Linked DNA regions of Phyllobacterium zundukense. The protein of the gene in region 1 interacts with the protein of each later gene in a pairwise test. Links are inferred from orthologs where the notes say so. Each region holds a gene or a part of one and is shown in the gene's direction. Other genes may lie near its edges. The genes, in order: N8E88_RS15875, N8E88_RS28040 and N8E88_RS18245.

What was found.
Region 2: the proteins of N8E88_RS15875 (region 1) and N8E88_RS28040 interact in binary tests that used the Escherichia coli proteins (3 or more experiments, as listed by UniProt). The link is inferred for Phyllobacterium zundukense from one-to-one orthologs.
Region 3: the proteins of N8E88_RS15875 (region 1) and N8E88_RS18245 interact in binary tests that used the Escherichia coli proteins (3 or more experiments, as listed by UniProt). The link is inferred for Phyllobacterium zundukense from one-to-one orthologs.

The regions. Positions count from the first base shown.
Region 1 is NZ_CP104973.1:719,460-722,963, forward strand. The notes cover bases 116-3,462. They hold N8E88_RS15875 ([protein-PII] uridylyltransferase), read left to right. Parts: upstream 116-448; coding sequence 449-3,262; downstream 3,263-3,462. Other genes in these bases: murJ (murein biosynthesis integral membrane protein MurJ), read left to right, coding at 3,264-3,462. Also shown: more of murJ, read left to right, coding at 3,463-3,504.
Region 2 is NZ_CP104973.1:3,206,884-3,209,928, forward strand. Bases 158-3,045 are described here. They hold N8E88_RS28040 (P-II family nitrogen regulator), read left to right. Parts: upstream 158-1,376; coding sequence 1,377-1,715; downstream 1,716-3,045. Other genes in these bases: uvrA (excinuclease ABC subunit UvrA), read left to right, coding at 158-298; N8E88_RS28035 (DUF72 domain-containing protein), read left to right, coding at 321-1,124; glnA (type I glutamate--ammonia ligase), read left to right, coding at 1,787-3,045. In the rest of the region: more of uvrA, read left to right, coding at 1-157. UniProt on the Escherichia coli protein: P-II indirectly controls the transcription of the glutamine synthetase gene (glnA). P-II prevents NR-II-catalyzed conversion of NR-I to NR-I-phosphate, the transcriptional activator of GlnA. When P-II is uridylylated to P-II-UMP, these events are reversed.
Region 3 is NZ_CP104973.1:1,198,740-1,201,690, forward strand. The notes cover bases 32-2,825. They hold N8E88_RS18245 (P-II family nitrogen regulator), read left to right. Parts: upstream 32-1,156; coding sequence 1,157-1,495; downstream 1,496-2,825. Other genes in these bases: tesB (acyl-CoA thioesterase II), read left to right, coding at 32-899; N8E88_RS18250 (ammonium transporter), read left to right, coding at 1,522-2,825. Outside these bases: more of tesB, read left to right, coding at 30-31; more of N8E88_RS18250, read left to right, coding at 2,826-2,946. UniProt on the Escherichia coli protein: Involved in the regulation of nitrogen metabolism. Regulates the activity of its targets by protein-protein interaction in response to the nitrogen status of the cell.

The DNA.
Region 1 (3,504 bases):
AGGAGTGGGACGGCGATGTCGTTTTTCTGCATGAGGTCGCCAAGGGCGCCGCCGACCGTTCATATGGTGTGCAGGTGGCCCGTCTGGCTGGTCTGCCAGAAGCTGTTGTCAATCGCGCCCGCGACGTACTGCACCAGCTCGAAGCGGGAGAGACCTCTGGCAAGGCTGACAAGCTGATCGACGACTTGCCTCTGTTTTCAGTTGAAGTAAGGCGTCAGGCACTCAAGCCGGTTCAGGGTAAGGATAGTGGTTTGCTCGCAGCCATATCCACCATCAATCCGGATGAGATGACACCGCGTGAAGCACTGGAGGCGCTGTATCGGTTGAAGGGCCTCGTCGCGAACACGATATCTTGAATGCTGCAGGGATCGAGTGTTTCAAATGTAATCGTTTCGCTTGACACAAATTCGCGCTATAGCGTGCGGCCATTATCCATAAAGACGTATTCATGAGCGCTTCAGACCTGAGACTGGAACAGATCGTCAACCCGGCCGAGCTTCATCGACAATTTGAAGAGTTGGTCACGTCAACGAACAAACAGGGCACTGGAACCGTCGAGCGTAACGACGTGTTGCAGCTTGTGAAACAGTCGCTGATCGCGGGCCGCAAGTCGGCCGAAGACATGCTGATGAAGGATGCCGGCGGGACGCACTGTTCCATCCGGCTTTCTTATCTAATGGACCAGATTATTTCTGGGCTCTATGACTTCGCGGTTACCCACGTTTATCCCGCTGTGAACCCATCTACTGCGGAACGGATGACGGTCGTTGCAGTCGGCGGCTATGGCCGTGGGGGACTGGCACCTGGTTCCGATATCGATCTGCTGTTCCTGCTACCTTACAAGCAGACGCCTTGGGGCGAGCAAGTCGTCGAATATATTCTCTACATGCTGTGGGACGCCGGTCTCAAAGTCGGCCACGCCACCCGTAATCTGGATGAGTCCATCCGTCAGTCGCTGGGCGATATGACGATCCGCACCAGCATTCTGGAAGCCCGTTACCTTTGCGGGAATGAAGACCTTTTCGCCAAACTGGTGCAACGCTTTGATGACGAGGTGGTCAAGGGCACGGGGCCGGCTTTCATCGAGGCCAAACTTGCCGAACGTGACGTCCGTCACCGCAAGGCGGGCGAGACGCGATATCTGGTGGAGCCGAATGTCAAAGAAGGCAAGGGCGGCCAGCGCGATCTGCATACACTGTTCTGGATCGCAAAATATTACTATCGGGTGAAGACAAGTGACGAACTTGTCGACCTAGGAGTTCTTTCGCGTGCGGAACACAAAATCTTCCGTAAGGCGGAAGATCTGCTGTGGGCGGTACGTTGCCATATGCATTTCTTGACGGGCAAGGCAGAGGAACGCCTTTCGTTCGATATCCAGGGTGAGATAGCCCGGCGGCTCGGCTATACCGCCCATCCCGGTCTACGAGACGTCGAGCGATTCATGAAACACTACTTCCTTATTGCTAAGGAGGTCGGTGATCTTACGCGCATTATCTGCGCCGCTCTGGAAGAAGAGCAAGCCAAGCATGTTCCCGGTTTCAACCGGATTTTCCTCACCTTTTCGCGCCGCAAGCGAAAGCTCGCCGGCACAAGTGATTTTGTCGTCGACAATCACCGCATCACCATTGCCAATGACGATGTCTTCCGGAAAGACCCCGTCAATATAATCCGCCTGTTTCGTCTGGCGGACCAGCACGGCCTGGAGTTCCACCCCGACGCCATGCAACTAGTGTCGCGTTCGCTGTCGCTGATTAAAGCTGATCTGCGGGAAAATCCCGAGGCAAACAGGCTTTTTCTGGAAGTGCTAACCTCGGAGCGCAACCCCGAGCTCATCCTGCGGCGAATGAATGAATCCGGCGTACTTGGTAAATTCATTCCCGATTTCGGCAAGGTCGTCGCGATGATGCAATTCAATATGTATCATCACTATACTGTCGATGAACATTTGTTGCGCTGCATCGCAGTCATGTCGGAAATCGACCACGGCGATCTTGGACAGGAACATCCTCTTGCCAATCAGATCATGCCCGGTTTGAAAAAGGACCGGCAGGTCCTCTACGTGGCGCTACTTCTTCACGATATTGCCAAGGGAAGGCCGGAAGACCACTCCATTGCCGGTGCGAGGATCGCCCGGCGGATTTGCCCGCGTCTTGGCCTGTCCCAGGCCGACACCGAAACCGTTGCCTGGCTCGTCGAACAGCATTTGACGATGAGTAGAGTGGCACAGTCGCGCGATCTGAACGACCGCAAGACCATCGAAGATTTTGCTGAGATTGTCCAAACCCTCGACCGGATGAAACTGCTGCTGGTTCTGACCATCTGCGATATCAAGGCAGTCGGACCGGGGGTCTGGAATGGCTGGAAAGGCCAGTTGCTACGCAATCTCTTCTATGAAACGGAATTGATGCTGACTGGCGGGTTTTCGGAAGTCTCCCGCAAGGAGCGCACCGATCACGCTCGCACTCAGCTCGACAATGCGCTGTCGTCCTGGCCGCAGATCGAGCGCCAGTCGTATCTCGCATTGCATTATCAAAACTACTTGCTGACCGTCAGCCTCGAAGATCAGATTCGCCACGCCAATTTCGTGCGCGAGACCGATGCCAGCGGCAAAGCACTCGCCACCATGGTAAAAACCCATGACTTCGAGGGTGTAACGGAGATCACCGTGCTGTCCCCCGACCATCCGCGTTTGCTTTCAATCATCGCGGGCGCCTGCGCCGGCGCCGGCGCCAACATCGTCGATGCGCAGATCTTCACGACTAGCGACGGGCGCGCACTTGATACGATCCTTATAAGCCGCGAATTCCCGACTGACGATGATGAACGACGGCGCGCCATGCGCGTCGGCCGCCTGATTGAAGACGTGCTTTCCGGGAAATCCTATCTACCCGAGATGCTGGCAAGCCGCACCAAACCGAAGCGCGCGGTCAAGGCCTTCCGCATCACGCCGCGTGTCGAGATAAACAATACGCTGTCCAACAAATTCACGGTCATCGAAGTGGAAGGGCTGGACCGCCCCGGTGTTCTCTCCGAGATAACCGGTACCATCTCCGACCTCTCACTCGATATTGCCTCTGCTCATGTGACGACCTTCGGTGAAAAGGTCATCGACGTGTTCTATGTCACCGATCTTGTCGGTCATCAAATCACCAATACGACACGCCAGAATCGTATCCGCAAGAAGCTGCTTGCGCTCTTTGGCGAAGGAGACATCACGACCGCCCAGCCGCAACGGCAAAACATCCTCATGACGGCTGAATAGAATGAGCTTGGTCAAGAAATTTGCAACGGTTGCGTCCGGCACATTGATGAGCCGCGTGTTCGGTTTCACGCGCGAAATGCTGATGGCCTCGGCGCTGGGCACGGGCCCTGTCGCCGATGCTTTCAATGCTGCGTTCCGTTTCCCCAACACGTTCAGGCGGCTCTTCGCGGAAGGCGCGTTCAACTCTGCTTTCGTACCTTTGTTCGCCAAGGAAATCGAAGCCAATGGGCTTGATGGAGCGC
Region 2 (3,045 bases), 2.5 Mb from region 1 along the record:
TCTCGACGAGCCGACAACAGGCTTGCACTTCCACGACGTGGCGAAGCTGCTTGACGTGTTGCATGAGCTTGTCGATCAGGGCAATACGGTGGTCGTCATCGAGCACAATCTCGAAGTTATCAAGACAGCCGACTGGGTCATCGACCTTGGACCGCATGGCGGCGACGGCGGAGGTGAGATCGTGGCTGTCGGCCGGCCGGAGGATATTGCCGAGGCCGAACGCTCCTATACCGGCCAGTTCCTCAGGGAGCTTTTGCGCAGGCGCCCGGGACACAAGGCGCAAGCCGCGGCAGAATAATCGATCTAGGGAGGAGACGGAGATGACCAGCGGGACCATAAGGGCGGGCATTGGTGGCTGGATTTTCGAGCCCTGGCGCGGCACCTTCTATCCAAAGGGCCTCTCCAAGGCCAAGGAACTCGAATATGCAGGCCAGCATTTGCAGACGATCGAGATCAACAGCACCTATTACGGTACGCAGAAGCCCGAGACTTTCGCCAAATGGGCGAGCCAGGTGCCGAACGGCTTCGTTTTCTCGGTCAAGGGCAATCGTTTTGTCACCAACCGCCGCGTTCTAGCCGAAGCCGGCGAGTCGATGCAGCGCTTCATCAAGTCCGGTATAGCCGAGCTGGGCGATCGGCTCGGACCGCTGATCTGGCAATTTGCACCGACGAAAAAGTTCGATGCGGATGATTTCGGCGCCTTTCTCGATCTCCTGCCGAAGAACGAATCCGGCCTCCCCCTGCGCCACGCCGTGGAGGTTCGAAATCCTTCCTTCATCGATCCTGACTTTGTGGCGCTGGCCCGCAAGAAGGGCGTTGCAGTGGTTTATGCGGAACATTTAGAATACCCGGAAATTGCCGATGTGACCGCTGATTTCATCTATGCCCGTCTGCAGAAGGGTGATGATGCCATCGAAACTGCCTATCCTGCCAAGGCGCTCGACAAGTGGGCAGATCGTGTCAAACAGTGGGCAAAAGGTGATGTACCGGATGACTTGCCACTGGCCTCTCCGAAGCAGCATCCGGAAAAGCAGCCTCGCGATGTTTTCGTCTATTTCATCCACGAAGGCAAAGTGCACGCCCCGCAGGCAGCACAGGCTCTAACCCAGCGTCTGAATGCGTAACTCAAACCACCGACGCGCAATCCCTGTCCAAAAAATATGCAATCTGCACATTTTTGCATCAGCTTGCTGCATCGCTGCTTGTGCTTTACGGTGACGAGTTAGGCAGAGAGGCAGAACACCTGCTGCCATTCACGCGATAAACTCAGGTTCCGGGAAATATTTAAACTATTCAACCGAGTTGGCATGCTTCCTGCTTTTTGAAGTGAAAGCGGGCAAGAGGTCCGTTTCTATGCATAGGGAGATCGTTCTCTGATGAAGAAAATCGAAGCCATCATCAAACCCTTCAAACTGGATGAGGTGAAAGAGGCACTGCAGGAAGTGGGGCTTCAGGGCATTACAGTGACCGAAGCGAAGGGTTTTGGCCGTCAAAAGGGCCATACCGAATTATATCGCGGTGCTGAGTATGTCGTCGACTTCCTGCCCAAGGTAAAAGTCGAGATCGTCCTGGGCGACGAATCCGTCGAGGCCGCCATCGAGGCGATCCGCAAGGCCGCACAGACTGGCCGTATCGGCGACGGAAAGATCTTTGTATCCAACATTGAAGAAGTTGTGCGTATCCGGACCGGAGAGTCTGGCATCGACGCCATCTGATTCCCAAGCCCCTCCGCTGGCACGTTCGCGCCGGCAACCAGTATCATCGTCGCTGAACAAGGAAAATTGATATGACGACCGCTAAAGATATTCTGAAACAGATCAAGGATAACGACGTAAAATTCCTTGATCTCCGCTTCACTGATCCAAAGGGGAAGCTGCAGCATGTGACGATGGATATTGCTGAAGTTGACGAAGACATGTTTGCCGATGGCGTCATGTTCGACGGCTCTTCCATTGCCGGCTGGAAGGCCATCAATGAGTCCGACATGGTTCTCATGCCAGACACCGATACGGTTCACATGGATCCGTTTTTCGCGCAGTCAACCATGGTTATCCTTTGCGACATTCTCGATCCAATCTCCGGTGAATCCTACAATCGCGATCCGCGCGGCACGGCCAAGAAGGCCGAAGCCTACATGAAGGCAGAAGGCATCGGCGACACCATCTTCGTTGGTCCGGAAGCTGAGTTCTTTGTTTTCGACGACGTCAAGTACAAGGCAGATCCGTACAACACTGGCTTCAAGGTCGACTCTACCGAATTGCCGTCGAATGACGACACGGATTATGAAACAGGCAATCTTGGCCACCGTCCGCGCGTCAAGGGCGGCTACTTTCCGGTCCCGCCAGTCGACAGCGCGCAGGATATGCGTTCGGAAATGCTCACCGTTCTCACGGAAATGGGTGTGCGCGTTGAAAAGCACCATCACGAAGTGGCTGCCGCCCAGCACGAGCTTGGCATCAAGTTCGACGCCCTCACCCGCAACGCCGACAAGATGCTGATTTACAAGTACGTCGTGCACCAGGTCGCCAATGCCTATGGCAAGACGGCGACCTTCATGCCGAAGCCGATTTTTGGTGACAATGGTTCGGGCATGCACGTTCACATGTCGATCTGGAAGGAAGGCAAGCCGACTTTCGCCGGCAACGAATATGCCGGTTTGTCGGAAAGCTGCCTGTTCTTCATCGGCGGCATCATCAAGCATGCCAAGGCTATCAACGCCTTCACAAACCCCTCGACCAACTCCTACAAGCGCCTCGTTCCAGGCTATGAAGCTCCGGTTCTGCTAGCCTACTCGGCACGCAACCGCTCGGCATCCTGCCGCATTCCATTCGGCTCTTCGCCAAAGTCCAAGCGCGTTGAAATCCGCTTCCCGGATCCGACAGCCAACCCTTATCTCGGCTTTGCCGCGATGCTGATGGCCGGTCTCGACGGCATCAAGAACAAGATCCATCCTGGCCAGCCGATGGACAAGGACCTTTATGATCTTCCTGCAAAGGAACTCAAGAAGATTCCGACCGTATGCGGCTCGCTGCGTGAAGCTCTCCA
Region 3 (2,951 bases), 480 kb from region 1 along the record:
GTTGGACGCGCGAACGGGAGACTTCGATCATGTCTGACGCCATGAATGAGCTTTTGTCCATACTCGACCTTGAGATGCTTGAACACAACCTGTTTCGAGGTCGCAGCCCGCAATCCGGCTGGCAACGTGTTTTCGGCGGCCAGGTGATCGGCCAGGCATTGGTCGCAGCACAGCGCACCGTCGATCCTCTGCGTCATGTGCATTCGCTGCACGGTTATTTCATGCGTGCCGGCGATCCGAAAGTGCCGATTATCTATGAGGTCGATCGTATTCGCGACGGTTCGAGCTTCACCACGCGGCGGGTCGTCGGTATCCAGCACGGCCACGCGATCTTTTCGCTGGAAGCTTCCTTCCAGATCGAGGAGGAGGGACTCGAACATCAAAAGCCCAAACCGCTCGACGTCACCGAACCGGAAAATCTCATCAGCGACCGCGACCTGAAAGAGCAATATCTGCAGAATGCGCCTGCCGCTATCCGCAAGTACTGGGAGCAAGACCGGCCCATCGAGATGAAGCCATTGTCGCTCGCGCACTATTTTTCGCGCGAGAAGCTGCCGCCCGAGCAGAATGTCTGGATCAAGACCACAGGTCCCGTGCCGGATGATCGCGCCGTGCAGGCGGCGGTGCTGGCTTATCTGTCGGACATGACGCTGCTCGATACCTCGCTCTATGCGCATGGGAGATCGATTTTCGATCGCGACCTGCAGGTCGCCAGTCTCGACCACGCCATGTGGTTTCATCGGCCCTGCCGTTTCGACGATTGGCTGCTTTATACGGCAGACAGCCCCAGTACATCCGGAGCGCGTGGCTTTAATCGTGGTGCAATCTATAGCCGTGACGGCATATTGATTGCCTCGACAGCACAGGAAGGCCTAATTCGTGTGCATTCCGAAGCGTGACGTTTTTAAAGCCCGCCGAGTTTGCCTAAATTTTAGGCATGTTGCATCGTATTGCGTAATCATGCCGTCAATTGTTAAAAATATACATTTGTAATCAATGGCTTGGCGTTATATTTCGAGTCTGGCACAGAACTTGAATACTCCTTAGCAGTCACCGACTGCCGCAAGCGGCTTTAGGCGATGGGTTCAACGCGGATGTGAAGCCTTTCGAGTAATTCCACCTGAAAGGCGCCGCGCAAAGCGCAGGGGTATATTCAATGAAAATTGTGATGGCCATCATCAAGCCGTTCAAGCTGGACGAAGTGCGCGAAGCACTCACTGCTGTCGGCATCCAGGGCCTGACCGTCACCGAGGTGAAAGGTTATGGCCGCCAGAAAGGGCACACCGAGATTTATCGCGGGGCGGAATATGCCGTCAGCTTCCTTCCGAAACTGAAGGTGGAAGTAGCGGTCGCATCCGAGCTCGTCGACACTGCCGTTGAAGCCATCACCACGGCTGCCAAGACCGGTCAGATCGGTGATGGAAAGATATTCGTTCTCAGCATCGAGCAGGCCGTCCGTATCCGCACGGGCGAAACCGACACCGACGCGCTGTGATTTATTTGGGGTTCAAGGAGACAATAATGAAAATTCCAACCAGTCTGACATCTGCGGCGCGCAGCACCCTTCTCGGGTCGCTGGCACTGGTCGCTATCGGTACGCTGGCCGCATTCGCTCAGGAGGCCGCGCCAGCAGCTCCCGCCGCCGCAGCGCCAGCCTTCACAGTCGACAAGGGCGACACCACCTGGATGATGATCTCGACAGTGCTTGTGCTGTTGATGACCATCCCTGGCCTCGCGCTTTTCTATGGCGGTCTTGTCCGCTCGAAGAACATGCTCTCGGTTCTCATGCAGGTCTTCACCATCACCGCTGTGGTGATGCTGATCTGGGTGTTCTACGGCTATAGCCTGGCCTTCACACCCGGCAATTCGTTTGTCGGTGGCCTGTCGAAGGCATTCTTGCAAGGCGTCGACGTGACGACGATGTCCGAAACCTTCACGAAGGGCGTTGCCATCCCCGAGCTGGTCTATGTCGTCTTCCAGATGACCTTCGCCTGCATTACGCCGGCGCTTATCGTCGGTGCGTTCGCTGAACGCGTGAAGTTCTCAGCGGTCATCCTGTTCGTCATTCTCTGGGTTACCTTCGTCTACTTCCCGATCGCTCACATGGTCTGGTTCTGGGGTGGTCCAAGCGCCTATTCCGATCCGTCCGGCCTGATCTTCGGCTTCGGCGCAATCGACTTTGCCGGTGGTACCGTCGTTCATATCAATGCGGGTATTGCAGGTCTCGTCGGCGCTCTGATGATCGGTAAGCGTACCGGCTACAAGAAAGACATCATGGCACCGCACTCCATGACGATGACCATGATCGGTGCGTCATTGCTGTGGGTTGGCTGGTTCGGCTTCAATGCCGGTTCCAACCTCGAAGCCAATGCCTATGCGGGCCTTGCCATGATCAACACCTTTGTCGCAACGGCTGCTGCTGCGGTGATGTGGATCATCCTCGAATCCTTCCTGCGTGGTAAAGCCTCGATGCTCGGTGCCGTATCGGGTGCAGTTGCCGGTCTGGTTGCCGTTACCCCGGCTGCCGGTTTCGTCGGTCCGATGGGTGCCATCGTGCTCGGTGGGGTCGTCACCGTCGTCTGCTACTTCTTCGTCGCGGTGGTGAAGAACACGTTCGACTATGATGACAGCCTCGATGTCTTCGGCATCCATTGCGTCGGCGGCATCATCGGTGCTCTCGGCACCGGCATCCTCGTCAATCCGGCACTGGGTGGCGCCGGCATCGTCGATTATTCGACTGCCGATTTCGCCGCCAGCTATGCAGGTACGGCGACTCAGCTGTGGGCGCAGTTCAAGGGTGTCGCCGTGACACTGCTCTGGTCCGGTATCGGCAGCGCGATCCTTTACAAGATCGTCGATCTCATCGTCGGCCTGCGCGCATCGCCCGAATCAGAGCGTGAAGGCCTCGACCTCACCTCGCACGGTGAAGCTGCCTACCACAGCTGATAGAA